One region of the Serratia sp. A07 genome, then DNA from elsewhere that is predicted to be linked to it. Evidence: predicted binding sites of a transcription regulator. Region 1 holds the regulator's gene; each other region holds the start of a gene.

Region 1 (10,563 bases):
AACATTCTGATGACGCCGGCTTCGCGCTTTGTCAGCAATGCCGATCTGCAGACGCTGCCTGCCGGCGCGCTGCGCGGCCAGATCGTGCCGACGCCGATGCAGGTGAAGGTTCACGCGCAGGACGTCGATTTGCGCAAAGGGGTATCGCCGGATCTGAGCACGCTGGTCAAGCCGGCGGCGGACGTCGTCAATCAGCGCTTCGCGCTGCTGGGTGTGCCGGTTCAGGCCAACGGCTATCCGATCAAGACCGACATCCAGCCGGGCAAGTTTAAAGGCGCGATGGCGGTGCCGGGCGCCTATGAGCTGAAAATCGGCAAGAAAGAGGCGCGGGTGATCGGCTTCGATCAGGCCGGGGTGTTCTACGGGCTGCAGTCGATCTTGTCGTTAGTGCCGAGCGACGGCAGCGGCAAGATCGCCACGCTGGACGCCAGCGATGCGCCGCGCTTCCAGTATCGCGGCATTTTCCTCGACGTAGCGCGCAACTTCCATAAGAAGGACGCGGTGCTGCGCCTGTTGGATCAAATGGCGGCCTACAAGCTCAACAAATTCCACTTCCACCTGAGCGATGACGAAGGCTGGCGCATCGAGATCCCCGGTTTGCCTGAGCTGACGGAGGTCGGCGGCCAGCGCTGCCACGATCTGAGCGAAACCACCTGCCTGCTGCCGCAGTACGGCCAGGGGCCGGACGTCTACGGCGGCTTCTTCAGCCGTCAGGACTATATCGACATCATCAAATACGCCCAGGCGCGCCAGATTGAGGTGATCCCGGAGATCGACATGCCGGCACACGCCCGCGCCGCGGTGGTCTCGATGGAAGCGCGCTATAAAAAGCTGCATGCCGCCGGGAAAGAGCAGGAGGCCAACGAATTCCGCCTGGTGGATCCGACCGATACCTCCAACACCACCTCCGTGCAGTTCTTTAACCGCCAGAGCTACCTGAACCCGTGCCTGGATTCTTCCCAGCGTTTTGTCGACAAGGTGATCGGCGAGATCGCCCAGATGCATAAAGAGGCCGGCCAGCCGATCAAGACCTGGCACTTCGGCGGCGACGAAGCGAAAAACATTCGCCTGGGCGCCGGCTACACCGACAAGGCGAAACCGGAGCCGGGCAAAGGCATCATCGATCAGAGCAACGAAGACAAACCGTGGGCCAAGTCGCAGGTGTGCCAGACGATGATCAAAGAAGGCAAGGTGGCCGACATGGAGCACCTGCCGAGCTACTTCGGCCAAGAGGTCAGCAAGCTGGTGAAGGCGCACGGCATCGACAGAATGCAGGCCTGGCAGGATGGCCTGAAAGACGCCGAGAACGCGAAGGCGTTCGCCACCTCGCGCGTGGGCGTCAACTTCTGGGATACCCTGTACTGGGGCGGTTTCGATAGCGTCAACGACTGGGCCAACAAAGGGTATGAAGTGGTGGTTTCCAACCCGGACTACGTCTACATGGACTTCCCTTACGAGGTGAACCCGGACGAGCGCGGTTACTACTGGGGCACCCGCTTCAGCGACGAGCGCAAGGTGTTCAGCTTCGCGCCGGATAACATGCCGCAGAACGCGGAAACTTCAGTCGACCGCGACGGCAACCACTTCAACGCCAAGAGCGATAAGCCGTGGCCGGGCGCCTACGGGCTGTCCGCTCAGCTGTGGAGCGAAACCCAGCGCACCGATCCGCAGATGGAATACATGATTTTCCCACGCGCGCTGTCGGTGGCTGAACGCGCCTGGCACCGCGCCGGTTGGGAGCAGGACTACCGCGCCGGCCGCGAATACAAAGGCGGGGAAACCCACTTTGTCGATACCAAGACGCTGGAGAAAGACTGGCTGCGCTTCGCCAATATCCTGGGGCAGCGTGAACTGGCCAAGCTGGACAAAGGTGGCGTCGCTTACCGTCTGCCGGTGCCGGGCGCACGCGTAGCGGGCGGCAAGCTGGAGGCGAATATCGCGCTGCCGGGATTGGGCATCGAGTACTCCACCGACGGCGGCAAGCAGTGGCAGCGCTATGACGCCAAGGCCAAGCCTGCGGTGTCCGGTGAGGTGCAGGTGCGTTCGGTTAGCCCGGACGGCAAGCGCTACAGCCGCGCCGAGAAGGTCTAAGCCCGGTGCAACGGCCTGCTGCCCTGGCGGCGGCCGTATAACGAAGGGGGAATGCGTTCGCCCGCGCGTGTCGGCGTAGGGCGGACGTTGTAGTGAGAGTAGTACGTGGAGTAGCAGTGCCGCTGCAATTGTGATATTTCATGACATGATTTTCCCCCGGCTTGTCCGGGGATTTTTTTGCCCTTTGCACGGCAGGCATAAAAAAACCGCCTCGGTGTGAGGCGGTTTTTCATAGCCGGTCAGGCTTATTTCTTGTCGTGCAGCGTTTCGTCTTCGCGACAGTCACCGGTTTCACAGTGGCCGTACAGGTACAGGCTGTGGTTGGTGAGCTTGATGCCGTGCTGCTTGGCGATGTCACGCTGCCGCACTTCGATGGATTCGTCGCTGAATTCGATCACTTTGCCGCAGTCCAGGCAAATCAGGTGATCGTGGTGATGCTGTTGGGTCAGCTCGAACACGGACTTGCCGCCTTCGAAATTGTGACGTGTCACAATGCCCGCATCGTCAAACTGGTTCAGTACGCGATAAACCGTTGCCAGCCCGATCTCTTCGCCCATATCAATCAGTTTTTTGTACAAATCTTCCGCACTGACGTGATGGCATTCCGGATTTTGCAGTACTTCCAGGATTTTGAGTCGCGGAAGCGTGACTTTTAAGCCGGCCTTCTTCAATGCGATGTTGTTGTCGGTCATGCGAATTCAGTCCTGTTACTATGCTAATCAAGTTGAGGCGTACTCGCCTGTGGCATCGGTCGGCACAAAGAGTTAATGCGTCTCATTATAGAACCGGTTGTACTAAATGGAAACCGCCGGTTGTTAACAAAGATATAATTGCACTATTGCATGTTTTGCATGCAACGCCTTGATGGATGGGATAAACCGATATCTCAGTCTACCGTGACGGGGTGGGAAGTTACAAATCTGTAGCTTCTATCGCAGCAATCCCTGCTGCCGATGACGGCCCTGTGGGCACACTATGCACTTTACAGGGCCTTTGTTCAACCTTTCGCCAGTGCCGGGGCTTAGCCGACGATATCGGCCAGGCTCAGCTCTTCGACGATTTGTTTGACCCAGGCGTCCACGCGCTCGTTGGTCAGTTCAGGCTGGCGGTCTTCGTCGATCGCCAGACCGATGAAGTGATCGTCGTCCGCCAGGCCTTTGGAGGCCTCGAAGTGGTAGCCTTTGGTCGGCCAGTGGCCCACGATGGCCGCGCCACGCGGTTCGATGATGTCGCGGATGGTACCCATCGCGTCACAGAAGTATTCCGCGTAGTCTTCCTGGTCGCCGCAGCCGAACAGCGCCACCAGTTTGCCGTTGAAGTCGACTTCTTCCAGCGTTGGGAAGAAATCATCCCAGTCACACTGCGCTTCACCGTAGTACCAGGTCGGGATACCCAGCAGCAGGATATCGAACCCTTCCAGGTCTTCTTTGCTGCTTTTAGCGATGTCATGCACTTCAGAGACGTCGTCGCCAAACTGTTTCTGGAGAATTTTCTGGATCATTTTGGCAATGTTTTCGGTATTGCCAGTGTCGCTGCCAAAGAAAATGCCTACAGTAGCCATATCGCGTATAACCTTTAAATTCAAGTAATTGCATTACTCGACGCCGGCACTGCCGCCGCTGACGCCGATTAAAATGATGCCATGGCAAGAGCCTTTCGCCTCCGGGGCGGGCGCCGACAGGCGCAGTCTCTTACCGGTAAATGCGTATCATGCCAGAAAGTGGCGCCGGGGTTTTATCGCATTTATGCGATGCCGGAGAATGAAGAAAAGCGTGGTCGATCCGGCGTTGTCCTTAACGCCGCGCCGCGCGTGCGGCCGAAGAGATCAATGTTCCGGCTGTTCTTCCGCCAGTTGTGCCAACAGCATCTGCTCGATGAGTTCGCTGCGGCTGATGTTGCGCTGTTCCGCCAGTTTGTTCAGGGCGTCCACCGCATCCGCGTTGATTTTCAGCTCTACGCGCCGCAATCCACGTACTTTATCGCGCCGTAACTGATTGCGCTTATTGATTCTAAGCTGTTCATCGCGGGAAAGCGGGTTGGTTTTCGGGCGCCCCGGACGGCGTTCATCTGCGAACAGATCCAGCGTCGTGCGATCCGTTTGTTCTTTTGCCATAGGTAGCGGTACTGCAAGGGAGTTTGCATCAAAAAGCGCTCGCACGCTTCCGGAGGCATCGGTTAACACACTTCGGGCCAATAAACCCTAACCCAAATTCACCCCCGAACCGGCGTTCGCGAACGCGCTGGCGCGGTGGCAAAATTATAGCGCGCCATATTACCCCAGCAGATGGAGCGACGACAATGCCTAACTGCGGGCTAAACGCGCTAAGCCGTTATCTTTAGCGCGTTTTTTCGCCAGGTGAGTGCGTTTTTCAGGCTTCGTCGAGGAAACGGTGAATGGCGCGCAGCACCGCTTCCGGTTTTTCGGCGTGCACCCAATGGCCGGTGCCGGCGACGACGTGCGCGCGGGCCTGCGGGAACTGGCGGGCGATGGCTGCACGGTAGCTGTCCTGCACGTACGGCGACAGGCCGCCGCGAATGAACAGGGTCGGGTGCGGCCAGGCCGGGACTTCCTGCCAGCCGGTGATGTCTTCGTAGCGTTCGATCAGCACCGGCAGGTTGAAGCGCCATTCGCCGTTGTGGAAGGACTTCAGCAGGAACTGGATCACGCCTTCTTCCTGCAGGTAGTCGCGCATCAGCTGGGCAGCCGCCTGGCGCTGGGTGATGCCGGCGGCGCTGACGGCCTTCAGCGCGGCGAAGATCTCGTCGTGGCGGCGGGTCTGGTAATTCACCGGCGCGACGTCGATGACGATCAGCCTGGCGACGCGCTCGGGCGCGATGGCGGTCAGCGCCATCGCCGCTTTGCCGCCCATCGAATGGCCGATGACGATCGCTTTCTCCAGCTGCAGTTCGTCGAGCAGCGCCAGCAGATCCTGCGCCATGGCGGGGTAGTTCATGTCGTCGGCGCGCGGGGAGAGGCCGTGGTTGCGCAGATCGACCTTGATCACCGTGTGCTGTTTATGCAGATCGCGCGCCAGCACGCCCAGGTTGTCCAGATTGCCGAACAGCCCGTGGATCAGCAGCACCGGCAGCGCGTCTGACTCGGCGGCCAGCAGTTGATAATGTAATTTCATGGCGAAGTTCATACTGAGAGAGATTCAGATTAGGGTATCATGATTGAATCGCACGATGAATCATGCGGAATTTTCGCGGCGCGGGCTTGGCAGTGCCGGCTATAGGTATTAGTCTGCATTTTCCGTCCGGAGGCACATTGTTGTGTTCGCCCCAGCGCTTTTAACCTTATAATCCCATGGCTTGAATGCAGGATCTGGCTTCAGGTTCTAAGTAGAAAAAACAGTATTGGATAAAGATGAAAACTATTGAAGTCGACGAAGAGCTTTACCGTTATATTGCCAGCCACACGCAACACATCGGTGAAAGCGCGTCCGATATTTTACGCCGCATGTTGAAATTCACCGCCGGGCAACCGGTGCGCGCGTTGCCTGCCGCCAGTGCGCCGCAGTCCGTCGAGCTGGAAAAAACGGCGCCGGCGCAGCGTCCGCGCGATCGCGTGCGCGCCATGCGCGAGCTGCTGTTGTCGGATGAATATGCCGAGCAGAACAAAGCGGTCAACCGTTTCATGCTGGTGCTGTCCACGCTGTATACCCTCGATGCCGCCGGTTTCGCCGCCGCCACCGAGGCGTTGACCGGCCGTACCCGTACCTATTTCGCCGGCGATCAGCAGACCCTGCTGGCCAACGGCACGCATACCAAGCCGAAGCATGTACCGGGCACCCCTTACTGGGTGATCACCAATACCAATACCGGCCGCAAACGCAGCATGATCGAACACATCATGCAGGCCATGCAGTTCCCGGCGGAACTGATCGAGAAAGTTTGCGGTACCGTCTAATTTAGCGAACAGCCCGTCATGATGGCCGTGCGCGACGTATTTGCCCGGTCACCGACAGGGATGAGGGAGATATGTCGATGGCGAATAATCCACGTGCCGGGCAGCCCGCCCGCCAAAGCGATCTGATCAACGTAGCCCAGCTGACGTCGCAGTACTATGTGCTGCAACCGGAAGCCGGCAATCCCGCACATGCGGTGAAGTTTGGCACCTCCGGCCACCGCGGCAGCGCGCAGCGCCACAGCTTCAACGAAGCGCACATCCTCGCCATCGCTCAGGCGATCGCCGAAGTTCGTCATCAGCAGGGCACCACCGGCCCGTGCTACGTGGGCAAAGACACCCATGCGCTGTCCGAGCCGGCCTTCATTTCCGTGCTGGAAGTGCTGACCGCCAACGGCGTCGATGTGATCGTGCAGGAAAACAACGGCTTCACGCCAACGCCGGCGGTATCGCACGCCATTCTGTGCCACAACCGCCGCGGCGGCGCGCAGGCCGACGGCATCGTCATTACGCCGTCCCATAACCCACCGGAAGACGGCGGCATCAAGTACAACCCGCCGAACGGCGGCCCGGCCGACACCAACCTGACGTCGGTGATCGAAAAGCGCGCCAACGAACTGCTGGCGCAACAGTTGAAAGGCGTTCAGCGCCAGTCGCTGGACAAGGCCTGGAACAGCGGCCACCTGCACGCCAAAGACCTGGTGCAGCCTTATGTCGAAGGCCTGGTTGAGGTGGTCGACATGCCGGCCATCCAACGCGCCGGCCTGAAACTGGGCGTGGATCCGCTTGGCGGTTCCGGTATCGCCTATTGGCAGCGCGTGGCGGAGCACTACAAGCTGGATCTGACGCTGGTGAACGATTCCATCGATCAGACCTTCCGCTTTATGCACCTGGACCACGACGGCATTATCCGCATGGACTGTTCGTCCGAGTCGGCTATGGCCGGCCTGCTGGCGCTGCGTGACAAATTCGATCTGGCGTTCGCCAACGATCCGGATTACGACCGCCACGGCATCGTCACGCCGAAGGGCCTGATGAACCCGAACCACTATCTGGCGGTAGCCATCAACTACCTGTTCCAGCATCGCCCACAGTGGGGCGCTGATGTCGCAGTCGGTAAAACGCTGGTGTCCAGCGCGATGATCGACCGCGTGGTGGCCGACCTGGGCCGCAAGCTGGTGGAAGTGCCGGTCGGCTTCAAGTGGTTCGTGGACGGCCTGTTCGACGGTAGCCTGGGCTTCGGCGGCGAAGAGAGCGCCGGGGCCTCGTTCCTGCGCTTCAACGGCAAACCGTGGTCGACGGACAAAGACGGTATCATCATGTGCCTGCTGGCGGCTGAAATCACCGCGGTAACCGGTGAAAACCCGCAGCATCACTATGACGATCTGGCCAAACGCTTCGGTGCGCCAAGCTACAACCGCATCCAGGCGCCAGCGACTGCGGCGCAAAAAGCGGCGCTGTCCAAGCTGTCGCCGGAGATGGTCAAGGCCAATACCCTGGCGGGCGACCCGATCACCGCCCGTCTGACTGCGGCACCGGGCAACGGCGCGTCGATTGGCGGCCTGAAAGTGATGACCGACAACGGCTGGTTCGCGGCCCGTCCTTCCGGTACCGAAGACGCATACAAGATCTACTGCGAGAGCTTCCTCGGGGCGGAACACCGCGAGAAAATCGAGCACGAAGCGGTCGAGATCGTCAGCGAAGTGCTGGCCTCCGCCAAGTAATCGCTTTTCTTGATTGATAAAAAGCGCTGTTTTTACAGCGCTTTTTATATGCCTGCAATTTAGATATATCTTTTTATCGGCGCACGCTTGCGCATTTAGATATATCGATCTAGATTAGCGTTATCGACGCTGTTTAGATATATCTAAACAACCTCGTATTGATGTTCACTGTTAAAGCGAGGTATCACCCTATGTTTCATCGATTAGGTTTACACCGGCATCACCACCATCATGAATGCGAAGAGGGCCGCCGTCATCGCGGTGGACGCCATCACTTCGGCGGCGAAGGCGAAGAGCACGGCCGGGGTGGGCGCGGCGGCCGGGGCGGGCGTCACCGTCTGTTCGAGCACGGCGATCTGCGTCTGGTACTGCTGGCGCTGGTGGCGCGCAAGCCCAGCCACGGCTATGAGCTGATCAAGGCGATTGAGGAGGCGTCATCCGGCCTGTACGTGCCGAGCCCGGGGGTGATTTACCCCACGCTGACGCTGCTGGAAGAGCAGGATTTCCTTGAGCCGCTCACCACCGGCAACGGCCGCAAAAGCTACCGCATCACTGCCGCGGGCGAGGGCGAGCTGCAAAAGCATCAACAGGTGGTTGACGTCATTCTGGCGCGTCTGGCGGGCGCCGGCCGCGAGCATCATCGGCACGGCAATCTGGCGGAAGGCATCTACGACGCCATGAACCGCCTGCGCAGCCTGCTGCGCGGCAACGTGATGCGCGCCGATCTCACGCCGCAGCAGGTGGAGCGCATCAACGCCGCGTTGCTGACCGCCGTGGCGGCGATCGAAAGCGAAATGCATATTCAACCCACGCAGCAGGAGAAGATCTGATGCCCGGCCACCGTTTTACTATTACCGTTGAAGCCCTGAGCGATCGCCAGGGCAATCCCGTAGAGAAAGCGCCGCTGAGTTTTGAAGTGACCAACCACGACGATATTCTCGATATCGTCGAGCGCATCCGGGCGCGTGACGATCTGAACTTCGGCCCCGAGCAGAGCGCGGCCTTCGCCGTAGGCTTGAAGTTGTTCTCCGAAGTGATGATCGAAAACCGCAAACACCCGGTGTTTGCTCCGCTGCGCGATGCGTTTAAAGAATTTATGGTCGGATTGAAGAAGGGGCCGGCGGCGTAAAGGCGCGGCAAACCGCGCCCGCCGGGGTTAAGGCATGAAGCGATAGCCGACGCCGGTTTCGGTCAGCAGGTGTTTGGGCCGGGCCGGATCGGCTTCGAGCTTCTGCCGCAGGTGGCCCATGTAGATGCGCAGATAGTGGCTGTGCTCCACGTAGTTCGGCCCCCAGACGTGGCTCAACAGCTGGCGTTGGGTGATCACTTTGCCGGCGTTGGCCAGCAGCTCCGACAACAGGCGAAACTCGATCGGCGTCAGATGCAGATCTTCGTCGTTGCGCAGTACCCGGCGATTCACCAGATCGACGGTGATTTCCGAAAAGCTTATCAGCGGGCTTTCCTGTTGGCTGGCGGAGTGGCGACGCAGCGCGACCCGTACCCGCGCCAGCAGCTCGCCGATGCCGAACGGTTTGCTGAGGTAGTCGTCGGCGCCGGCGTCCAGCGCGGCGATTTTGTCCTCTTCGGCGTTGCGCGCCGACAGCACGATCACCGGAATGGCGCTCCACTGCCGCAGATCGCGGATGTAACTCAGCCCGTCGCCGTCCGGCAAGCCCAAATCAAGAATGATCAGATCCGGTTTGCGCGTGCCGGCTTCAATCAACCCGCGCTGCAGCGTTTCACTTTCAAATACCCGCAGGCCTTCGCTCTCCAGTGCGGTGCGCACGAAGCGGCGGATCTCTTTTTCATCTTCAACAATCAGAATGTTGGTTGGCGTTATGCTCACGTTTCCCCTGCGTTGATTACAGATCGAAGGCGTCGCCGTCGATCTCGGGCGGTTTTTCCAGCGGCAGCACGAAGCGGAAGCTGGCGCCGCCGTTGGCGCCGTTTTCCGCCCAGATGCGGCCATCATGCACTTCAATAATGGCACGGCAAATCGCTAATCCCAAGCCGACGCCGGGGATCGCCGACTCTTTATTGCCGCGTGAAAACTTGTCGAAAATCAGCTGCAGCTGATCGGTGGGGATGCCGGGGCCGTTATCCCAGACCTCGACTTCCAGCCACTCGGGCAGCGTGCGGGCGCGAATGCCGATGGTGGCCTCGGCGCCGGCGTATTTATTGGCGTTTTCCAACAGGTTGGTGAACACCCGCTCCAGCAGGCTGCCGTCGCAGTTGACCAGGATCTGTTCCGGCGGCAGTTCGACCACGATAGGATGCTGGCTGAGCAGCGGCTCCAGCATGTGCAGCGAGGCGCCGACGATCTCTTCCAGCGACTGCCACTCTTTGCGCAGGCTGAAACCGCCGGACTGGATGCGCGCCATATCCAGCAGGTTGTTCACCAGCCGGGTGGTGCTCAGCACCTGCTGGCGGATCTGGCTGGCCTGGGTGGCGTGATTGGAGCCTTCGGCCGCCAGATCCAGCGTGAGAATTTCCGCCTGGCCGAACAGCACGGTCAGCGGCGTGCGCAGATCGTGCGACAGCGCCGCCAGCAACGAGTTGCGCAGCTGTTCGCGCTCGGCGTCCAGCTTGGCTTCTTCGGCGCTGCGCGCCAGGTGCAGCCGCTCCAGCGCGCTGGCGATCAGCACCGCGAAGGTCTGCAGCAGCCGCTGCTGTTCCGGCACCATCAGCTGGCGCAGGTTGTTGGGTTCGATCGCCAGCAGGCCGAAGGTCTGCTTGGGGGTATTGAGCGGCAGCAGCTGGTAAGGCACTCCGGGCAGGGTGTCGGTGCCGGCGCCGGCCGGCAGGCCTTTGTCGAAGCTCCAGCGTGCGATGGCCTCGTCT
Region 2 (10,563 bases), on a different contig from region 1:
CGGGATCGGCGACAAACCGCTGCGCCGTCAACCCCGGCCGATGCAGATAGCCATCGGCCAGCTGAATGCCGCGCAGGTAGAGATCGCCGGCGCAGCCGACGGGCACCGGCCGCAGCATGGCGTCGAGAATGCTCAGCTGGGTGTTCCAGACCGGTTTGCCGATCGGCACGCCGGCGCCGTTCACCGCCGCCAATGCCGCGCCGGACGCCGGTTGGTAGGTGACATCGACCGCCGCCTCCGTCGGGCCGTACAGGTTGTGCAGCGGCGCGGTAACCAACGCCTGGTAGCGGGAAGCCAGTTCACACGACAGCGCTTCGCCGCTGCAGAACACGCGTTTCAGGCTGGCGGCGGCGCGCTGTGGCGCCCGTTCGTTCAGCGCCTCCACCCAGATAGCCAACATGGACGGAACGAAATGCAGCGTGGTCACGCCATAGTTGTCGATCAATGTCGTCAGCGCCTGCGGATCGCGGTGCGCCTCCGGCGGCGCCATCACCAGGCGTGCGCCGACCATCAGCGGCCAGAAGAATTCCCAGACGGAAACGTCGAAGCTGCACGGCGTTTTCTGCAATACCACGTCCTGCGCATCGAGCGCATACTCGTGCTGCATCCAGAACAGGCGGTTGACGATCGCCCGGTGGTTCACCACCACGCCTTTCGGCCGCCCGGTAGAGCCGGAGGTATACAGCACGTAGGCGGGATAATCGCCGTTCCCCGCCGGTTGGCGCGGCGCCGGTTCACGCCCGCTCTCGTCCAGCGCATCGAACAGCAGCGTCGGCGCCAGCGCGGCGAAGCGGGCGTCCAACGCGTTTTCGGTGATAATCAGCCGCGGTTTGGCGTCCTCCACCATGTAGGCCAGCCGTTCGTCCGGGTAGCCGGTGTCCAGCGGCAACCAGGCGGCGCCGGTCTGCACAATCGCCGTCAGCGCCAGGCTGAGGCGCACGGAGCGTGGCAACGCCACCGCGACGATATCCCCCGGCTGAATGCCGGCCGCCGTCAGCCGCTCGGCCAGCAGCGCGGCCTGGCGCTGCATGTCACGGTAGCTGAGACTGTGCCCGGCATCCTGCAGCGCGATGCGTTCCGGCGTGCGCCGCGCTTGATCGGCGATCGCCTGATGCAAGGTGGTGTCCGCCACCGCCTGCCCGGTGCGGTTAACCGCCGCGATCAGCGCCTGCTCCTGCGGGGTTTGCAACTGCCAGCGCGGCAGCGGCAGATCCGGCTGGGCGATCCACTGTTGCAGCAGCGCCATCAGCCGCGCGGCGAAGCGCTCAGGCTGCGGCACCGAGGCGCGGTACTCCATCAGCAGGCGCAGACGTTCGCCCGGCAGCACCAGCAGCGTCAGCGGATAGTGGGTATAGCCTTTGTTGCGGATGGCATCGCAGCGCAGCGATCCTGTGCCGCCCAGCAGAGCGTCGTTGTCCGGGTAGTTCTCCACCACCAACAGCGTATCGAACAGCGTGCCCGCCCCGGCCAGGTGCTGAATTTCCCCCAACCCCAAATCATCGTGCTCCAGCAGTTCAATCTGCCGGTGCTGCAGGTCGGTCAACTGCTCCGTCAACGAACGATCGTGCTGCAGACGAACCCGCACCGGCAGCGTGTTGCTGAACAGGCCGACGTGTTCCTCGATCCCTTCTATCTGGCCAAAACGGCCGGAAACCGGCGAGCCGAACACCACGTCCTGCTGGCCGCAACAGCTGGCCAGCTGCAGCGCCCAAATGCCCTGCATTACGGTATTGAGCGTCAACCCGCGTTCGCGGCACAGGGTCAGCAAGCGCCTTTCCTCGGCCGGCGGCAGCGTCATTTCCAGCTCATGCACGCGTTCGTCCTGCGTTTCACCGAACAGCAACGTCGGGCGCACGTCCTGCAGCGTCTCGCGCCACAGGCGGCGCGAGGCTTCGGCATCCCGCGCGGTCAGGCGGCGCACGATATCGGCATAGTTCGAACGCAGCGGCGGTAACGCCTGCTCGCCTTCACGCAGGGCAAGCATCAGATCGTTGAGCACCACCGGCGTCGACCAGCCGTCGACGATCAGGTGGTGCGCGTTAAGGAACAGCGTGTAGCGTTCGCTATCGCCGTGTTTGACCCACAGCGCGTGCAGCATCGCGCCGGGCTGGTTGAACAGATCGCGCTGCAGTTCCTGCTGCTCCAGCCGGTGCAGTGCCTGCGCTTCTTGTTCTTCCGTTAGCGGCGGCAGCGCGTGGCTGTCCAGCGGCCAATGGCTTTGCTGCGGTATCAGCTGCAGCGGCTCGCCCTCGCGGTTGAATCGGGCGGCCAATTGCGGATGGCGGCGGATCACCGCATCCAGCGCCTGCTGAAGTTGATGCGCGTCCAGTTCGCCGCAGAGGCTCAGGCGCGTCAGCGAGTTATAGCTGCCGCCCTGCTGCGCCGTCTGCGCATGGAACAGCAGGCCGTGTTGCAGCGGCAACAGCGGCAGCGCCGCGGCTAACGGCCCGCACTCCCGCTCCCAGGCGCTCACCGCCTCATCATCGGCGCCCGGCTGGGCGATCTCGGCCGCCACCAACGTTGCCGCCGCGCGTTCGGGATGCCGTTCGGCAAATTCGCACAGTGAACGCACCGCTTGCTCGATGCCGCTGTGCAGCTGCGTAATGTCGCTCTCGCTGAAAATCCCCTCCAGCCAGCTCCAGTTGATCGCCAGGCACGCGCCGTCGCGCCGCTCTTCGACAAAGATATTCACCTCTAGGCCATACGACAGCGCCTGCTGCGCATCCTGCGCCACGGCGAAGGCGTCGCGGAAGCGGGTTTGGCTGCGCTGCGGCGTCCAGTGCCCCTCATCCTGGCTGAAACGCCCGAGGTAGTTGAATATAATCTCCGGGGCGTTACGCTGCGCCAGCGCCGCCAGATCGTCACGCTGCGGATGCAGATAACGCAGTTGGCCGTAACCGACGCCGCGATCGGCCACCGCTCGCGTCGCCCGTTTCACCGTGCGCACGGCCTCATTGTGCTCGGCGTCATGCAGTTCGATGCGCAGCGGATACTCCGCCGTCAGCCAGCCGACGGTGCGGGCCAGATCGAGGCCGTCGTCCAGTTCGGCGCGGCCGTGCGACTCCAGAGAGAAACGCAGCGAAGCGGCCTGGAAACGGCGGCGGCAGGCCTGAGCCAGCGCGCACAGCATGATCTCTTCAACCTGGGCGCGATAATCCTGCGGCAAGGTGCCGAGCAGCGCGGCGGTCAACCGGCTGTCGAGCAGCGTGCGCCGCTCGCTCACCGAGGCGATGCGATCGGTCTGCGGTTCCAGAGCGCGCCGGCCCAAACGCGGCACGCCGTCCGCCAGCATTTGCCGCCAGAACGGCAGCTCGGCTTCCCGGCGTTCCACGTCGGCGCGTAAACGCGCGGACCACTCATAGAGCGAGGTTTCTTCCGGCGGCAGCGTGATCGGCCGCCCCTGCATGGCGCTGTCGGCCACTTGCCGCAGCTCCTCGAGCAGGATGCGCCAGGAAACGCCGTCGACCACCAGGTGGTGGATCGCCAGCACCAGCCCCAGGCTCTGCCCGTCGCGCTGCAACAGGATCGCCTGCATCATGGCGCCGGCCGCCGGATCGAGATGCTCGAGTGCGGCGTCGAAAGCCTGTTCCGCCGCCGGCTCCAGTTCGCCGGATACGGCCTGAACCTGCATGAACTCAGCGGTAGCGGCTTCTTCAACCACCAACCGGCCATCGCGGATCCTGGCGCCCAGCGCCGGGTGCGCCGCGCGCAGCTGATCCAACGCATCACGCAGCTGTTCCGGTTGCAGCTCGGCAGGCACGCGCAGGAAAACGCCGTGCGCGAAGCGGCGATGCATATCGCCCGTCTCGGCGAACCAGTGCAGGATTGGCAGCCCGTCGATCGGGCCTTGCTGCACGCTGCGTGAGGCCTGAGAGTCTACGGCCAGCGGCTGCATCGCCTGCGCCATGCGCGCGGGGGTGTGCAGCGCGAAGATCTCGCGCGGCCGCAGCAGATAACCGTTGCGCCGCAGGGCGGTGCCCAGCCCCATCGCCGAGATGCTGTCGCCGCCGAGCGCAAAGAAATCGTCGTCGGCGCCGACGCGCTCCATCCCCAATAAGTTGGCCATCGCGCGGCAAATCAGCCTTTCCTGCTCGGTGGCCGGTTCGCGAATGCTTTGCGCCAGCGTCTCCTGCGGTTTGGGCAGCGCCTGGCGGTCAATCTTGCCGTTGACGTTGAGCGGCAGCTCCGGCATCACCACCAGGATCGCCGGCACCATATAATCCGGCAGACGCTGCGCCAATTGCCCCAGCAGCTCGCTTTGCAACGTTGGCGAGGCGCGGCGCGCGTCATCCTGTACCGAGCAGTAGCCGATCAGGCGATAGGTGGCGCCGATCGGCTCGGCGATCACCACCGCACGCCCCACGTCCGGCAAGGCGGCCAAGGCGCTTTCCACCTCCCCCAGCTCGACGCGGAAGCCGCGCACCTTGATTTGGTGATCGGTCCGGCCAATGAACACCAGCTGACCCTCCGCGCTCCAGCGCATCAGATCGCCGCTGCGGTACATCACCTCGCCTTCGGCGAACGGGTTGGCGACAAAGCGCGCCGCCGTCAGATCCGGACGCCGCAGGTAACCGCGTGCAATGCCTTTGCCGGAAATGTACAGCTCGCCCGCCGCGCCGATCGGCACCGGCTGCAGGCGGCTGTCGAGCAGCCAAACTGAGGTATTGGCGAGGGGACGGCCGATCACCGGCTGGTCTGCGGCCGTCACCGGCGCGCCGAGGGTATCGACGGTGTATTCGGACGGGCCATAATAGTTGTGGATCTCCACCTCCGGATGCTGCTGCATCAGGTTCCACAGCGTCGGCGTCGCCGCCTCGCCGCCGATCATCACGAACGACGGCAGCGGGAACTGCCCCTTCAGCAGGCCGCAGTCCACCAGTTGCGAGAAGAACGACGGCGTGATGTCCAGCAGATCGATCGGCGTCTGTTGGGTTTGTTCCAGCAGCGCCCAGGGGTCGCGGCGCAGCTCCTCATCGAAGATAACCAGTTCGCTGCCCATCATCATGCAGAACAGCGGTTCCCAGGATGAGTCGAAAGAAAACGAGGCGGTATGGCCGGCGCGCAAGCGGCGCGCGTGGCGAGCCTGGAATTTTTCGATCGCCGGGCCGAACAGAGAGGCCTGGTGCGACAGGAACAGGTTCAGCAGCCCGCGGTGGGTGGACATGACGCCCTTGGGTTTGCCGGTCGAGCCGGAGGTGTAAATCATGTAGGCGAGATGCGCCTCGCTCAGCGGCACGCGCCGCTCTGCATCCGTTATCGGCGTGCTCTCGGCGGCCGCGCAGCGCGCCAGGCACGGGGCGTCGTCCAGGCACAATACCTGCGGCAGATCCGGCATGTTGGCCCGCGTGGCGCGGTGGGTCAGCAACATCACCGGCCGCGCGTCGTCGCACATCAGCGCCAAACGTTCACGCGGATAGTCCAGATCGAGCGGCATATAGGCCGCGCCGCTGGCCAGCACGCCGAACAGCGCGACCAGCGTGTCCACCGAGCGCGGAATGCCGATGGCGACCACGTCTTCGGCGCCGATGCCGCTTTCGATCAGCACTCGCCCCAGCTGCATCACCCGTTCGGAGAGCTGCCGGTAGCTGAGGCGCACGTCGCCGCAGGCCACCGCCAACGCCTCGGGCTGGCGCTCAACCTGGCGCTGGAATGCATCCATGATCGAGACCATGCCCGCCGGCGGCGCCAGCTCTGCGCCGCGCCCCCAGGCCGCGAGTTGTCTGAGTTCCCCTTCGCCGATCAACGCCAGTTGACCGTGCGGTTGATGCGGCTGCCGCGCCAGCTGCTGCAGCCAATGGCCGATGCGCTCCGCGTGATGATGCAAGGTGCGCGGCGAGTATTTGGCCGGGTTGGCGACCAAAGACAGCGTCAGCACGCCGCTTCGAAAACCGATCTCAAACTCCAGATCGTCGACCGGCCCCATCGCCAGCGTATGGGTGACGGCCGCCTGACCGTCGAACGACAAGGCGCCGTGGTAGACCTTGACGTTGACCACCGGCCCGTAGAGTTCCTGATGGCCGCCGACCAGGCCGAGATCGCGTTTGATCTGCTCCGCCTCATAGCGTTGATGGCGGCGCGCCTGCTTGATCTCCGCCACGGTGGCCTGGCAGACGTCCGCCAGCGACAGATCCGGCGTCACGTTAAGCAGCAGCGGCAGCACGTTGACCACCGGGCCGACCGCCGCCAGCGCCTGCGACCCCATCCGGCGCATGAAAGGAAAACCGATTGAGAAGCGGGTTTCGCCGCTCATGCGCGCCAGATACATCGCCAGCGCCGCCGTGACGATATCGGCCGGTTGCAGCGACTGCAGCGCATCATCGCGCCGCGCTTCGTCAAACAGCGATTCAGGCAGTACCAGCGCCTGTTTGAGCGGCTGGGCGCCCGGTTCAACCTCCCGGTTTTCCGTCGATAACGACAGCGGCGACGGCAAATCGCGCAGATGCTGGCGCCAGAATTCGGCCGCCCGCTCACGTGCGGGCGACGTTTGCCATTGCTGAAACTCTTCCACCACCTTGCCGAACGGGGTAAACGGCGAGGCCGCCGGCGCCAGCCCGTGGCGCAGCGCGCGATAGAGATCGGCGATCCGGCGGGTGATGGCTTCGAAGCTGAAGCCGTCCAGGGTCAGATGATGAAAGCGCTGGTACCAGAACCAGCGATCGGCGCTGACGCGGATCACCATATGGCGATAAAGCGGCCGCTCGCCGTCTGCCGGCAGATCCTGCGCCAGCTCGTCGTTCATCAGCGCCAGCGCCGCCTGTTCGGCGTCCGGCCGTGCGCTGAAATCGAGCCACTCCGGCGCCTGCACGCGTGCGGGGTCGGCTATCAGCGGCAAACGCTGCACCGGCTGGCCGTCCTGCGCCTCAAAGAATCGCGCCTGAACCGTATCCGCTTCGGCCAGCCCTTGACGGATGGCGCGCTCCAACGACGAACGATCGATAGCGCCGTGCAGTTCGGTGTAGTGCGCCACGGCGAAGCCGTTGCGGCGCAGCGCGATTTGGTCGGCGATCCAGATCCCCGGTTGCGCTGCAACCAGCGGATACTCCCGATACTCGACCTGAGTATCCGGCAAAGAAAGCGTTTCTGACATGGTGTCTGTCCTTTTCCTCAAACGGAATGTATCGATGTGGCTGCCTGGCGCTTAACGCGCCGCATCCGCCGCTTTCAGCGCCGCATCCGCCGCTTTCAGCGCCGCCGGCCGCATGTCCTGCCAGTGCGTTTCGATGTAGTCGATGCATTCGCCGCGCGACGCCGGCCCCATCAGCACGCGCCACCCCTGCGGCGTCTCGGCAAACTGCGGCCACAGCGAATACTGCTGCTGCGCGTTGACCAAAACGGTGAAACGGAGGCTTTCGTCATCGAACGGGTTTTGTTGTTCCTGAGTCATTTGCATTACCTGTCTGTCAAAATGTGTGGGTTATTCCATCGCGGAAAGCAGCTGGCGCACGCCGTCCACCAGGCCGCCGCGCCAGCAGAGCGCATCGTGCCCGCCGGAAAACACGCGGTATTCGGCGCGGTGCCCCGCCGCCGTCAGCGCCTGGTGCATCTGGCGATTAACGAATTCGATGTCCGCCTCCCGATCGCCGGCTTGCTGAATCACGGTGAGCGTGGGCGCCGCCGCGTCGCGTTGCCGAACCTGGCGTATCAGCCAGCCTTCCTCCAGTTCGTGGCGTTTTTCGAACTGGGTAACGAATTGCACCGTGGGCCACCAGAAGGAGCCGGACTGGCTCAGCACGCGGCCGAAGCGTTCCGGCCAGTGCACACCGGCATATAACGCCGCCAGCCCGCCGTAGCTTTGGCCGGCGACGACGGTGCGCGCCCCTTCCTCGCTGAACGCTTCGCGCTTCTGCGCCTGCGGCAGCAGCTCTTCGATGATTGCCTGCCAGAAGGCGGCGTTGCAGGGCAGCTCGTTTTCCCGGTGTTCACCGTCGATCGCATCGATCAGCAGCCAGCACGCAGGCGGCAGCCGCCCTTTTGCGGTTTCATGCTCGATCACCGGCAACAGCGCGTGCCTTTCGATCCAGTTTTGGCCATCGAGCAATAGCACCAACGGGCGGTTCGCTTTCACCGCCGCGTCGCCGCTGGCATACAGCCAAACGCGCCGCTGGTTATCCAGACGTTCGCTGCGCCACTGAAAAAGCTGTAGCCGCGCCTCGTCCAATGGCCGATCGGCGGCCTGCCAGGCGCTTTGGTCGTCGGCATCCGGCCCTTGCGCCAGGGAAACCGGGCGCGGGCGATGCGAAGGCCCCAGCGAAAGGCGATTCAGCGGATCGGCGATCGCCAGCGGGAACAGCGATACCCACCAGGCGCGCTGCTGGCGATCGCGCAACGTTTCGTCGCCGCTGAAGACGGGGGGAAGGTCCCGGTCGGTAATGGGGATCAGGCTGTAGCTGCCACGCCAGCGGCGATCGATAACGGCGGCGCCGTACCAAACGTCGGTGCCGGGGAGCCGGGTCAGGCTGCTGGGAGACGTGCTGTGATGATCGGTAATGCCGTTGATATCGGCGTAAACGCGGCATATCGGCGAGTGCCGTTCATCGCCGGCGGGATCGCGCCACAGCCAGGTCATTTTGACGTGGCTGTCATCGTGCGGCTCGACGATGGGCATGCCTTGTGAGGCGACCTTCTGCCACCACGCGGGCTGCCCTGCCGCCTCTTCACGCAGCCACTGCGCCGCCAATCCCTCATGACCGCTTTCTGGCCTCTTTTCCGGCAAAAACTCCATAGCGCCCCTTACATAACATGAGTGATTTTTACAAAACCTGACAATCGTATTGATACTCATTATCGTTTTCAATACTATTTGTCGGATTTTTACCGTCGTGCACACACGGCGTTTCCGCGTCGACGGGTGAAGAGCGCTTGTCGGAATTTCGGGGTTTATCAGGGTGGCATGACACACAACGCAGGTATGCAGGAGAGATAATGAAGATTAAAAACAAAGGGATAGAAAACGCGAACGCAGAGGCGATGTCCGCCAAGCGTTTATTGCTGGGATCGGCGCTGGCCTTACTGCCCTTCGCGCCACACGCGTCCGCCGCCGCGGACGAGACGATTCTGGTGACCGCCGACGCGCAAAACAGCGTGACCGCCCCGGTCAAGGGGATCGTCGCCAAAGAGAGCGCCGCCGGCACCAAGACCGCCGCCTCTCTGCGTAAAACGCCGCAGTCCATCTCGGTGGTCACGCGCGAGCAGATGAACGACCAGGAGCCGGCGTCGGTCGCCGACGCGCTGAACTACACCAGCGGGGTAATCACCACCTACCGCGGCAACTCCAACCGCAATGACGAAGTGATCAGCCGCGGCTTCCGCTATGCGCCCAAGCTGCTCGACGGCCTGCACTTTGGCCTTTCGAGCCAAAACGGCGGCGCCGGGCAGATCGATCCCTGGCTGCTGGAGCGCGTGGAGATGGTGCACGGCCCGGCCGGCGTGTTGTACGGCCAGGTCAGCCCCGGCGGCGTGGTGGTGATGACCAGCAAGCGCCCCACCGCCCAAAGCATTCACGAAGTCAAATTCAGCACCGGCAACCGCCATCTGGCGGAAACGGCGTTCGATTTCGGCGGCAAGCTCAACGACGACAATACCCTGTTCTACCGCCTGAACGGCATCGCCAGAACCGAACATGAGTTTGTCAAAGACAGCAAGCAGCAACGGGTGGCCATCGCGCCGGCCTTCACCTGGCTGCCGAACGAAGACACCAGCTTTACGCTGCTGACCAGCTACCAGAACGATCCGAAAGCCGGATCGCGCAACTTCCTGCCGCGCGCCGGCACGCTGTTCCCGACCAGCGCGGGCTATGTGCCCTACGACTTCAACATCAGCGAACCCAGCTTCAACAAGTCGCGGCGCGAGCAGGCGTCGATCGGCTACAGCCTCGAGCATAACTTCAGCGATGCGCTGTCGTTCACCCAGAACCTGCGCTTCACCCACCGCGATGAAGACTATAAATATCTGGTTTATAACGTAAACTCGAAGGTCAACGACCACACCGTCACCCGCATGGCGCAGCATGAAACGCAGATGACCAACGAGTTTGGCGTGGATAACCAGCTTAAGGGGTTGTTCGACACCGGCGAGGTGAAGCACACGGTGCTGGGCGGGCTGGATTACCGCTACAGCCATATCGATTCGAAGATGTATCGCGATCGCGGCAACGACTACCCGATCGACTGGGCCAACCCGGTTCGCCCCAGCATCGATGGCAGCACGCTGGCGCTGGCTTCCAGCGACTTGAAGACGCTGAATCAGGTCGGGGTGTATCTGCAGGACCAGCTGGAGTGGAATAACTGGAACCTGCTGCTGTCCGGCCGTCAGGACTGGTCACAGGTCAACACCCGCGATCGCACCAGCGGCGGTAAAGAGCAGACCTACAACGATGCCCAGTTTACCGGCCGCGCGGGCCTGCTTTACGCCTTCGACAACGGCATTTCACCGTATGTCAGCTACAGCACCTCGTTCGATCCTAACCTGTACCCGAGCGCGCCGGGCGCCGATCCGCTCAAACCGACCACCGGCAAACAAACCGAGGTGGGCGTGAAGTACCAGATCCCGGGCGGCAACACCCTG
Region 3 (10,563 bases), on a different contig from region 1:
GTCCGGCGTCAGGCTCTGGATCAGGCCGTATTGCAGCAGCGAGTTCAGCGCGCTCAGGTAGCCGAACGCCACCAGGCACAGCAACGCCAGGCTGTACCACGGCATCAGGCCGAACAGGCCAATGGCGGCGAACGCCGCGATCGCCGTCAGCAGCATCACCCAGCCGGGGCGCGCCACGTGCGCCACGCGCCCGCTGGTGAACGCACCGATGGCCGCGCCGAGCGGCACGGCGGCGTACATATAGCCGAGGTGGGCAGCGTCGATGTGCCAGCTCTCCGCCATCGCCGGGTACAGCACGCGCACCGCGCTGGCCATGGTCAGCAGCGCGCCGATCAGCGCCACCATGCCGATCACCTTGTTCTGGAACAGGAAGGCGAAGCCGCCCGCCAACGCGCGCAGCGGGTGTTCACGCGGCTGCGGCGGCGGCATCAGCTGCGGCAGGCTCAGCAGCGGCAGCAGCGTCAACAGGGTGCCAAACGCCGCCAGGCCGTAGTTCCAGGCAATGCCCATATGGGCAATCACCAGGCCGCCAATCGCCGGGGAAAGAATCGAGCCGAAGCGCACCGTCAGCATGCTGATGGCGCCCGCCTGCACGATGTTTTCGCGGCCCACCAGCGCCGGCGTGGCCGCCAGCAGCGCCGTCACCCCCACCGCGCCGAAGAAGCCGTCCCACACCGCCAGCAGATAAATGGCCGCCAGCGAAGGCGACGGCAATAGGGCGTTGAGGCACAGGCCGACGAAGCCGACGCCGCAGGTGGAACGCGCGAACAGGATCAGCCGGCGCCGCTCATAGCGATCGGCCAATACGCCTCCCATCAGCAGCCCGGCGAACATGCCGCCGCCGGCCAGCGTCACCGCCAGCCCGACCTGCAGGGTGGAACCGGTCAGCGCCTGGATCTGCACCGGGATGGCGATCGCCATCAGCCCCAGCGCCACAATGGAGATAAAGCGCGCGCAGAATACCGCGCGGAAAGCCCGGTTGGTTTTCAGCAGGCTAAAATCAAGCAGGATGGAGGGTTTGCTACTCATCGGTTGTTCACCACATCTTTAAACGGGGATTCTGCAGTTGCGGGGCGCTATGCTAGCACAGATGGCGAAATCAATAATGATAATAAAACTCATTGATATTCAACTGTGAGCAACCGCAAGAAACGCCGCCACACGCGGGGTAATCCCCGTGCCTGGCGGCGAGATGACGGGCGCGATTACAGCGTGCGCAAGATCCGGTTCAGCAGCGGCCCCAGCACTTTGAACGACGCCGGCGAAACGATATCGACATGCGCGCAGTCCAGCTCGTGCGCCTGCAGCGCATCGACGTACTGCGACCAGGTCTGCTGCACGTCCATCCCTTCCTGCAACGTGCGTTTGGCGACGAACAGCGTCGCCTGGCCGCGGAAGCGGGCGGTGCGCGTGTGCGACAGCAACCGCACCGAATCGGCGTAGTTGGCTTCGATATTGTCGAACATCGCGGTGCGCGTCTCGCCCAGCGCCGGATCGAGCGTATCCTGCGACACCGCCAAGAACTGCTCGCGCTCGCGCTGCACTTCCTTCAACACGTTGTCGTCCAGCATCACGTCCCAGTTTTGGGTCTCCGGCGGATAGGTATCCAGCAGGCCGAGGAACGCCACCTGCTCACCGCGCGCCTGCAGCCGGGCGGCGATGCCCTGCGCCAGCGTGCCGCCCAGCGAGTAGCCGATAAAATGGTACGGCCCGTGCGGCTGTACCTGCAACACCGTCTGCAGGTGGGCATCCACCACCTGATCCATATCTTCGCTCAGCGCCAGCGGGCCGTCCGGCCGCGGCGACTGGATACCGACCAGCGACCAGTGCTGATCGAGATAGCGCGGCAATACGCTGAACTGCCACGAGAAACCGGACGCCGGGTGCAGACAGAACAGCGTCGGCCCCTCGGTGACGCGCAGCGGCAATACGCTGTCGAATCCGCTGCGATCGGCCTCTTCCTGCGTGCGATCTTCCGCCAGCAAGGCCGCCAACTGCTCAACGCGCGACGCCACCATCACCTGGCCGACGGACACCGCCTTGCCCAGATCGCGGCGCAGCTCTGCCGCCAGACGCATCGCCAGCAGCGAATGGCCGCCGAGCGCGAAGAAATCGTCGTCGGCGAACACCTGCTCGCGCTGCAGCAAGCGGGCGAACACCGCCGCGATCTCGCTTTCCAGCCCGGCCTGCGGCGGCCGTCCTGCCTTGCGTTCACCGCCCTGCGGTTGCGGCAAGGCCTTGCGATCCAGCTTGCCGTTGGCGCTCAGCGGCAAATCGCTCATTTCCACCAGCGCCACCGGCACCATGTGCGGCGGCAGGCGGTCGGCCAGCGCCGCGCGCAGGGCTTCCGCATCCCAGTTCGCGCCAGGCTGCATCACCAGATAGCCTACCAGCTGGCGCGCATCGCCGCCGGCGTCCACCGGTGTGCCCTGCAGCACCAGCGCGTGCGTCACCGCCTGGCGCACGCCCGGCAGCGACAGCAAGGCGTGGTCGATTTCGCTCAGCTCGATACGCTGCCCGCGGATCTTCAGCTGATCGTCGCTGCGGCCCAAATATTCCACCGCGCCGTCCGGCAGCCAGCGCGCCACGTCGCCGGTGCGGTACATGCGCCCGCCCTCGCCGAACGGATCGGCGACAAAGCGGCTGGCGGTCAGATCCGGCCGGCCAAGGTAGCCGTGCGCCAGCTGCACGCCGGTCAGATACAGATCGCCCGCCACGCCCGGCGGCACCGGCCGCAGGCGCGCGTCAAGAATGCGCAGCCCGGTATTCCACACCGGCAGCCCGATCGGCACGTTGGCGCCGGTCACCTTCGCCAGCGCCTCGCCGTAGGCCGGATGCCAGGTCACGTCCACCGCCGCTTCGGTCGGGCCGTAGAGGTTGTGCAACGGCACCGCCGTGCGGCTTTGCCACAGGCGGCACAGCTCCGCCGGCAGCGCTTCGCCGCTGCAGAACACCTGGCGCAGCGCGGCGCAGCTCGCCACCGCCGCGTCGTCGTCCAGGGCGGCCACGAAAGCCGCCAGCATCGACGGCACGAAGTGCAGCGTGGTAATGCGATGTTGTGCGATCAGCTGTTGCAGCTGCTGCGGATCGCGATGCGCCTCCGGCGGCGCCATCACCAGCCGGGCGCCGACCATCAGCGGCCAGAAGAATTCCCACACCGAGACGTCGAAACTGCACGGCGTTTTCTGCAGCACCGCGTCGTCCGCCCCCAGCGGGTACTGGTGTTGCATCCACAGCAAGCGGTTGACGATCGCCTGATGGCCGACCAGCACGCCTTTCGGACGCCCGGTGGAGCCGGAGGTAAAGATGATATAGGCCGCATGGTCCGGCGTCGGGCCCGCGATCGCCACCCCGGCGGCGTGATCGGCCGCCAGCGGCGCGTCATACAGCAAGATTTCGCCCTTGTCGGCGAAACGCGCCTGCTGCGCCGGGTTGGTGATGACCAGCCGCGGCGCGGCGTCTTCCAGCATCATCGCCAGCCGTTCGTCCGGATAACCGGTGTCCAGCGGCAGATAGGCGGCGCCCGCTTCCACGATCGCCATCAACGCCAGCGACAGGAACACCGAACGCGGCAACGCCACTGCTACGATGTCGCCCGGCCGCACGCCCTGCGCCACCAGCTCGCGCGCCAGCGCCGTGACCTGCTCGCGCGTTTCGCGGTAGGTAAAGCTGAAATGCGCATCCGCCAGCGCCGGAGCCTCCGGCGTGGTTTGCGCCTGCTGCGCCAGCAGCTGGCTCAGCGTGGTCGCCGGCACCGGGTGCACCGTGTCGTTGGCCCGCGCCAGCAGCGCGTGATCGTCGGCGGTCAGCATATCGGCCTCGCCGATCGGCAACGTTGCCTGCGCGGCGAACTGCGCCAGCAGCAGCGGCAGCCGCTGCAGGTGCGCCTGCAGTTCCTGGCGGCTGTATCGCTCGGCGTTGGCCAGCAGTTCAACCTTCAGCTGATGGTGCTCGTCGATAAACAGCGCAATCTCCAGATCGCGCACCGGCCCGGAGGCCAGATCGTGGGTGATGCCTTCGATACCGGCGAAGTCCAGCTGGTAATCGAACATTTTGAAGTTGAAGACCGTGCCGTACAGCGGTTCGCCGTCGCCGATGCGCCCCAGATCGCGCTGCACCTGTTCGGCGTCGTAGCGCTGATGGCGGCGCACCGTTTTCAGCTCGCGGCTGATGCGGGCGGCGGCCTCATACAGCGTGGCCTGCGGCTCGAGGTGCATCTCCATCGGCAGCACGTTGATCACCGGGCCGGCGGCGCACAGGGCGGCCGATCCGGTACGGCGCATGAAGATAAAACCGGCGCTGAAGTTCGGTTGGCCACTCAGGCGCGACACCCACAGCGCCACCAGCGCCACCGCCATATCGGCGGCGTTCAGCTTCTGCTGCGCACCGCACTGCACCAGTTCGGCGAAGGCCTGCGGATCGCAGCGCTGTTCCAGCCGGTGGATGCGCGGCGTGGGGGTTTGCCCAGCCAGCGGCTGCGGGCAGAGCGTGGCCGGCGGCGGCAGCTGCCGCGCTTTTTCGAGCCAGAAATCGGCGTCGCGTTGCCAGGCCGGCGCCTCCCGGTAAGCCTGGTATTCCGCCACCACGTCGCTGAACGCCGTGAAAGGCGTCGGTTCCAGCGCGTCGCCGCGGCAAAGATGGGTGTAAATCGCCGCCACGCGGCGAGCGATGGCGGTGAAGCTGAAACCGTCCACCAGCAGATGGTGATAGCGCTGATACCAGAACCAGCGGTCATCCGCGAGGCGCATCACCACATGGCGATACAGCGGCGCGCCGCTGCCGGCGCGCAGATCGCTCGCCAGATCGATATCCATCAGCGCGCGCGCGGCGGCTTCGGGGTCCGGCGACGTCGTCAGATCGACGAGTTCCGGCTCGCGCACCGCCAGCGTGTTATCCCACCATTGCACCGGCACGCCGTCGCGTTCCGCAAAACGCAGGCGCAGCATATCCACCTCGCCCAGGCCCTGGGTAATGGCCTGCAGCAGAGGCTCTACGGCAATGGGGCCGTTGAGTTCGATGGCGTGGGCCACCGCGTAGGCATTGCGATGCGGGGAAATTTGATCGGCGACCCAGATGCCGGGTTGCGCCGCGACCAGCGGCCATTCGCCCGCAAGCGCCGGGCCGCTGAGAGAGTTAGGGGTGTGTGACACTGCTTATTGCTCCCGTGATTACCTGGCGCCGGTCACGCCTCGCGTGCTGCGACCGGCAGAATGTCTTGCCAATGCTGTTCCAGCCATTCGGCGCACGCAGTGCGCGCCGCCGGGCCGAAGACGATCGTCCACTCGGACGGAATGGCGCGGAAATCCGGCCACAAACTGTATTGTTGTTGTACGTTGCGCAGCACCAGGCTGCGCTGCTGTTGATCATCGAACGGATTCAGGCTTTCCATCATGTGTTCCTCGTGCCGTCGCCGTCGCCGATGCCGGATAAGCGGTGGCGAAAGCGGAAGCCCAGACCGCCTGCAGCCCGTCGGTCAGGCCGCTGCGCCAGCACAGCGCGTCGTGCCCGCCTTCCACCACCCGGTAGTGCACCCGATGGCCGGCGTCGCTCAGGCGCGCCGCCATTTCGCCGCTGACCCGGTGCACCAGCTTTTCCTGCGAACCGGCTTCCATAAATACCTTCAGCGCGCCGTGGTTGCCCAGGCCGTGTCGTTCCACCTGCTGCATCAGCCAGCAGGCATCGTCGGGAATGCTCGGCAACTGCAGCATGTCGCGCCGCGGCCACCAGTAGGAACCGGACTGGGTGATCACCGCGCCGAAGCGCTGCGGCCAGCGCAGCCCGGCATACAGGGAAGCCAGGCCGCCAAAGCTTTGCCCCGCCACCACCGTATCGGCCGGTTTGTCGCTGTGCGGCGCCCAGTCGGCCAGCTGCGGCATCAGTTCTTCCTGCACCGCCAGCCAGAAGTCGTCCTTGCAGGTCAGTTCGCGCGACCGGTGCGGCAGATCGATAATGTCGATCAGCACATACACCGCTTCCGGCAATGCCCCTTCACGGGTCAGCTGCATCAGCGGCTCCCAAACCGGCATCTGCTTCGCCCAGAACTGGCCGTCGAGCAGAATAGCCAACGGACGCTCGGCCGGCTTGCTGTCACCGGTGGTGTAGATCCAGACATCGCGGCTGTTGCCCAGGCGCTCGCTTTGCCAGGTATGGCGCTGCAAACGCGCCGGCAGCGGTGGCGTACAGCGCCCGCTGGCGATCTCGTACTCGTCGAACGAGCGCCATACCGGCTGCGGCGGCGCATCCGGCATGTGCAGGCCGGAGACGCTGTGGCCGCTGGCGCTTTGCCAGGAGCGATACGGGTTGAGCAGATCGGGGGTGGCGCTGGCGAACACCTGGTGCCACCAGTGGCGCAGGTTGTGCATGTTGGCGTGCGCATCGTCGCCGCTGAACGCCGGCGGCCGCTCGTCAAAGCAGGGGATAAAGCAGTAGCTGCCGCGCCAGGCGCCGCTCAGCTCGGTCTGCCAGTACCACACGTCGGTGCCGGCCAAACGCTGCAGGCTTTGCGGCGGATTCGGCTGATGATGGTCGGTCAGGCAGTTGATGTTGATCCACACGCGACGGTAGGCGGAGGTCAATTCGCATCCCTGAGGATCGCGCCAGAAAAAGGTGGTTCGCCAACGGCCGTTACCCGCCGGTTCTACCCATGGCGTACCGCGTCGTGCCACCGTCAACCACCACCCTGGACTGCCCGCATTGCTGCTGGCCAATAATCTGCTGCTTTCTGACTGTAGTTCTGTATTCACAACGCCTACCCATTTTGTAGTTGGCGGCACCGGGAACGTCGACTTTTCCCTATCGCCGGCCACCGCCCGAACGCACTGTACGCCAAATACTATTGATAATAATTTGCATTTGCAATAGTGTGTAAGGCTTGGAGATCGTGCTGGTATTGCGCGCAACGGACAGGGATCGGGGATACATCAATGGCATCCCTTGCCGCAGCCGATTTTCTATTTCCGACTACACAAAAACTACAACCGCCCTTCCCCCCGTTCGGCGAGGGATGGCAGCAAGGTAGGACACTCAGATGAAAAGCAAGCTATCACGTTATTCTTTAGCCACTCTTATCGGCTTGGGATTGGGCGCGTCCGCGTTCGCCAACGCCGCGCAGCAGACCGACACCACCACCACGGAAGAAAACAGCGGCACCACGGATAAAAAACCGCGCGGCGAAGACACCATCGTCGTGACCGCCGCCCGGCAGAACCTGCAGGCGCCGGGGGTGTCCACCATCACCGCCGACGAGATCAAAAAACGCCCGCCGGCGCGCGACATCAGCGAACTGATCCGCACCATGCCCGGGGTTAACCTGACCGGCAACTCCACCAGCGGCCAGCGCGGCAACAATCGCCAGATCGATATCCGCGGCATGGGCCCGGAAAACACCCTGATTCTGATCGACGGCAAACCGGCCTCCAGCCGCAACTCGGTGCGTCAGGGCTGGCGCGGCGAGCGCGACTCGCGCGGTGATACCGCCTGGGTGCCGCCGGAAATGATCGAACGCATCGAAGTGCTGCGCGGCCCGGCCGCCGCGCGCTACGGCAACGGCGCCGCGGGCGGCGTGGTCAACATCATCACCAAGAAGGCCGGCGATGCGCTGCACGGCTCGCTGAACGGCTACTTCAACGTGCCGCAGCACAAGCAGGAGGGCGCCACCAAGCGCACCGACTTCAGCCTGTCCGGCCCGCTGAGCGATTCCCTGAGCTTCCGCCTGTTCGGCGGCTACAGCAAAACGCAGGCCGACGCCTGGGACATTAACGAATCGCATAAATCCGAACGCGTAGGCGCCTACGCCAACAGCCTGCCCGCCGGGCGCGAAGGGGTGGTCGATAAAAACATCGACGCCTTGCTGCATTGGGACTTCGCCCATCTGCAGTCATTGGAGTTCGAGTATGCCTACGGCCGTCAGGGCAACCTGTATTCCGGCGATACCCAGAACACCAATACCAATGCCCTGGTGCAGAGCAACTACGGCAAAGAGACTAACCGCATCTACCGTGAAACCTTCGGCCTGACCCACCGCGGCGCCTGGGACAACGGCGTGAGCACCAACAACTACGTGCAGTTCGAGCGTACCCGCAATACCCGCCTGAACGAAGGCCTGGCCGGCGGCACCGAAGGCATCTTCGACACCAAAAATACCGGTTTCGGCACCACCAAGCTGGACGACTTCCTGGCGCACAGCGAAGTCAGCGTGCCGTTTGAGCTGGGCGTTTCACAGACCGCCACCCTGGGTACCGAGTGGACCCAACAGCGGATGAAAGACGGCACCTCCACCAGCCAAACGCTGATGGGCGGCACTATTCCCGGCATGGGCAACGGCACGCGCAGCCCTTACGCTTCCGCGCATATCTTCTCGCTGTTCGCCGAAGACAACATTGAGCTGACCGACACCACCATGCTGACGCCGGGTCTGCGTTACGATCTGCATTCAGAATCCGGCAACAACTGGAGCCCGGCGCTGAACCTGTCGCAGGAACTGGGCGACTACTTCACGCTGAAAATGGGTATCGCGCGTTCTTACAAGGCACCGACCCTGTACCAGACCAACGGCAACTACCTGCTGTACAGCAAAGGCCAAGGGTGTGCGGGCAGCGATGTCAGAAACGGCTGCTACCTGCTCGGTAACGACGATCTGAAGGCGGAAACCAGCGTCAACAAAGAGATCGGGCTGGAGTTCCATAACGAAGGCTGGCTGGCCGGCGTGACTTACTTCCGCAACGATTACCACAACAAGATTGAAGCGGGTAACTCGCGCATCGCCACCAGCAGCACCGGCACGGCGGTCTACCAGTGGGAGAACGTACCGAAAGCGGTCGTACAAGGGCTGGAAGGCTCGCTGAACGTGCCGGTCAGCGAGACCGTCACCTGGAGCAACAACGCCACCTACATGATCGAGAACAAGAACAAGACCACCGGCGATTACCTGTCGGTGATCCCGAAGTTCACCGTCAACTCGACCCTCAGCTGGCAGGCTACGCAGGATCTGTCGATGCAGTCCACCCTGACCTGGTACGGCCGTCAGAAGCCGAAGAAGTACAACTACCAGGGTAAACCGGCCACCGGCGGCGAAACCCGCGAGGTCAGCCCTTATGCCGTCGTCGGCGCCAGCGCGACCTATGACCTGACCAAAAACGTCAGCGTCACCGCCGGCATCGACAACCTGTTCGACAAACGCCAGTTCCGCGCCGGTAACGCGCAGAACGTGGGCGACCCGATTACCGGCGCGATCAACATCGCCGGCGCGGGCGCGGCCACCTACAACGAACCGGGCCGTACCTACTACATGAGCATCAACACCCACTTCTGATGACATGACCCAACGACAAAGGGCGCCGCGGCGCCCTTTTTTTATATTTATATTCAGTTAGTTGGTGTGAAGTTGAATACGCACCACGCTTTCCGGCTTGCCGGCCTTGGTGGAAGCGCCGTCGTTTTTCACCGTCACGAACAGCGCGTCGCCTTTCGGATCCAACGCCAGGCTGTTAGGGTGCGGCGGCAGGTCTACGGTTTGCAGGCGCTTGAGCGTCTTGGCGTCGAACACCGTCAGCGTCCCGGCGCCATGATCCACGCGCACGCCTTTGCGGTTGGCGACATACAGCCGCTGACTGCGCTCGTCGAGCAGCAGGCCGATCGGCACCTCATCCGTCAGCTCGCTGGCCAGCACCTTGCCGCTGTCCGCATCCAGCGCAAACACCCGGTGGCCGCTGCTGCGCTTCACGTAGTCGTGCCCCAGATGATGGTTGCGGTAGTCGTCGCGATCGATGCCCTGATCGACGCCCAACAGGCGATTGCTTGCCGGGTCATACACCAGGTTCAGCAGCTGATCGGCCTGCACTTCATGCGTGGCGGTGATCGCCAGCGTGTCGGCGTTCAAGGTGATCACCTGCCCCTGCATGTTGGAGACGAACACCCGGCGGCCCTTCTCATCCAGCGTGATACCCACCGCGTTGTAGCCGAAGCCCGGGATCACTTTCTCCAGCTTGCCGGCTTTGGTATCGACCACGTACAGCACGCTGTCGACGCCGAAGCCCAGGCCCGGCAGGAACAGGCGGCCGCTTTGCGCGTCATATTTGATCTCGCGGAGGCGGTACAGATAGTCCTCGGTGATTTTAAACTTCTTCAGCTCCGCCAACAGGAAATCCAGACGCTTGCCGCTGATGCCCGCCTGCTTGTAAGCCTGCTCCAGCACCGCTTTGTCCAGCAACTTGATGCTGCCCAGCGCGTGGTTGGTGGTGGTGTCCACCACCCCGACTTCGCCGTTGAAAGCCTGCGTCAGGTACAGGCGATTGCCCGCATCGTTCAGCGCCACGCCGAAGCCTTTCACCTGCAGCGGGATCTCCGCCTTGATCGCCAGGGTGTTGGGATCCAGCCGCAGCACGCGGGAGCGCGCCTCTTCCTTCCAGTCCGGCGCGCTGACGAACAGCGCCTGTTGCGAGGTGCTGTAGGCCATCTCCACCACCGTCGATGACAGCGCCTCGCGCTTGATGTCCTGCGGTTTGATGCCGACATCGTCCGCCTGCGCGGCGCCGGCGACCACCAGAGAGGCCGCCACCAGCAGCG

The links. The regulator Fur, encoded in region 1, represses iron uptake genes when iron is present. The targets are predictions, from matches to a motif close to ATAATAATGAGAACNACTATCAA.
Region 2: the regulator Fur is predicted to act here: its motif matches at 8,772-8,794, upstream of fes (enterochelin esterase).
Region 3: the regulator Fur is predicted to act here: its motif matches at 6,830-6,852, upstream of fes (enterochelin esterase).

The regions. Positions count from the first base shown of each region.
Region 1 covers NZ_JBZXDO010000003.1:331,953-342,515, forward strand. The annotation lists gene AC4PR2_RS05315 (beta-N-acetylhexosaminidase) at 1-2,091, shown strand, start outside; gene fur (ferric iron uptake transcriptional regulator) at 2,337-2,783, opposite strand; gene fldA (flavodoxin FldA) at 3,113-3,652, opposite strand; gene ybfE (LexA regulated protein) at 3,917-4,204, opposite strand; gene ybfF (esterase) at 4,461-5,234, opposite strand; gene seqA (replication initiation negative regulator SeqA) at 5,459-6,001, shown strand; gene pgm (phosphoglucomutase (alpha-D-glucose-1,6-bisphosphate-dependent)) at 6,079-7,722, shown strand; gene AC4PR2_RS05350 (PadR family transcriptional regulator) at 7,914-8,552, shown strand; gene AC4PR2_RS05355 (DUF3861 domain-containing protein) at 8,552-8,851, shown strand; gene kdpE (two-component system response regulator KdpE) at 8,879-9,568, opposite strand; gene kdpD (two-component system sensor histidine kinase KdpD) at 9,585-10,563, opposite strand, start outside.
Region 2 covers NZ_JBZXDO010000016.1:649-11,211, reverse strand. The annotation lists gene AC4PR2_RS16275 (amino acid adenylation domain-containing protein) at 1-7,087, opposite strand, end outside; gene AC4PR2_RS16270 (MbtH family protein) at 7,139-7,384, opposite strand; gene fes (enterochelin esterase) at 7,415-8,722, opposite strand; gene AC4PR2_RS16260 (TonB-dependent siderophore receptor) at 8,923-10,563, shown strand, end outside.
Region 3 covers NZ_JBZXDO010000035.1:18,765-29,327, reverse strand. The annotation lists gene entS (enterobactin transporter EntS) at 1-1,029, opposite strand, end outside; gene AC4PR2_RS23355 (enterobactin synthase subunit F) at 1,206-5,150, opposite strand; gene AC4PR2_RS23350 (MbtH family protein) at 5,183-5,389, opposite strand; gene fes (enterochelin esterase) at 5,364-6,743, opposite strand; gene AC4PR2_RS23340 (TonB-dependent siderophore receptor) at 7,028-9,310, shown strand; gene AC4PR2_RS23335 (YncE family protein) at 9,368-10,563, opposite strand, start outside.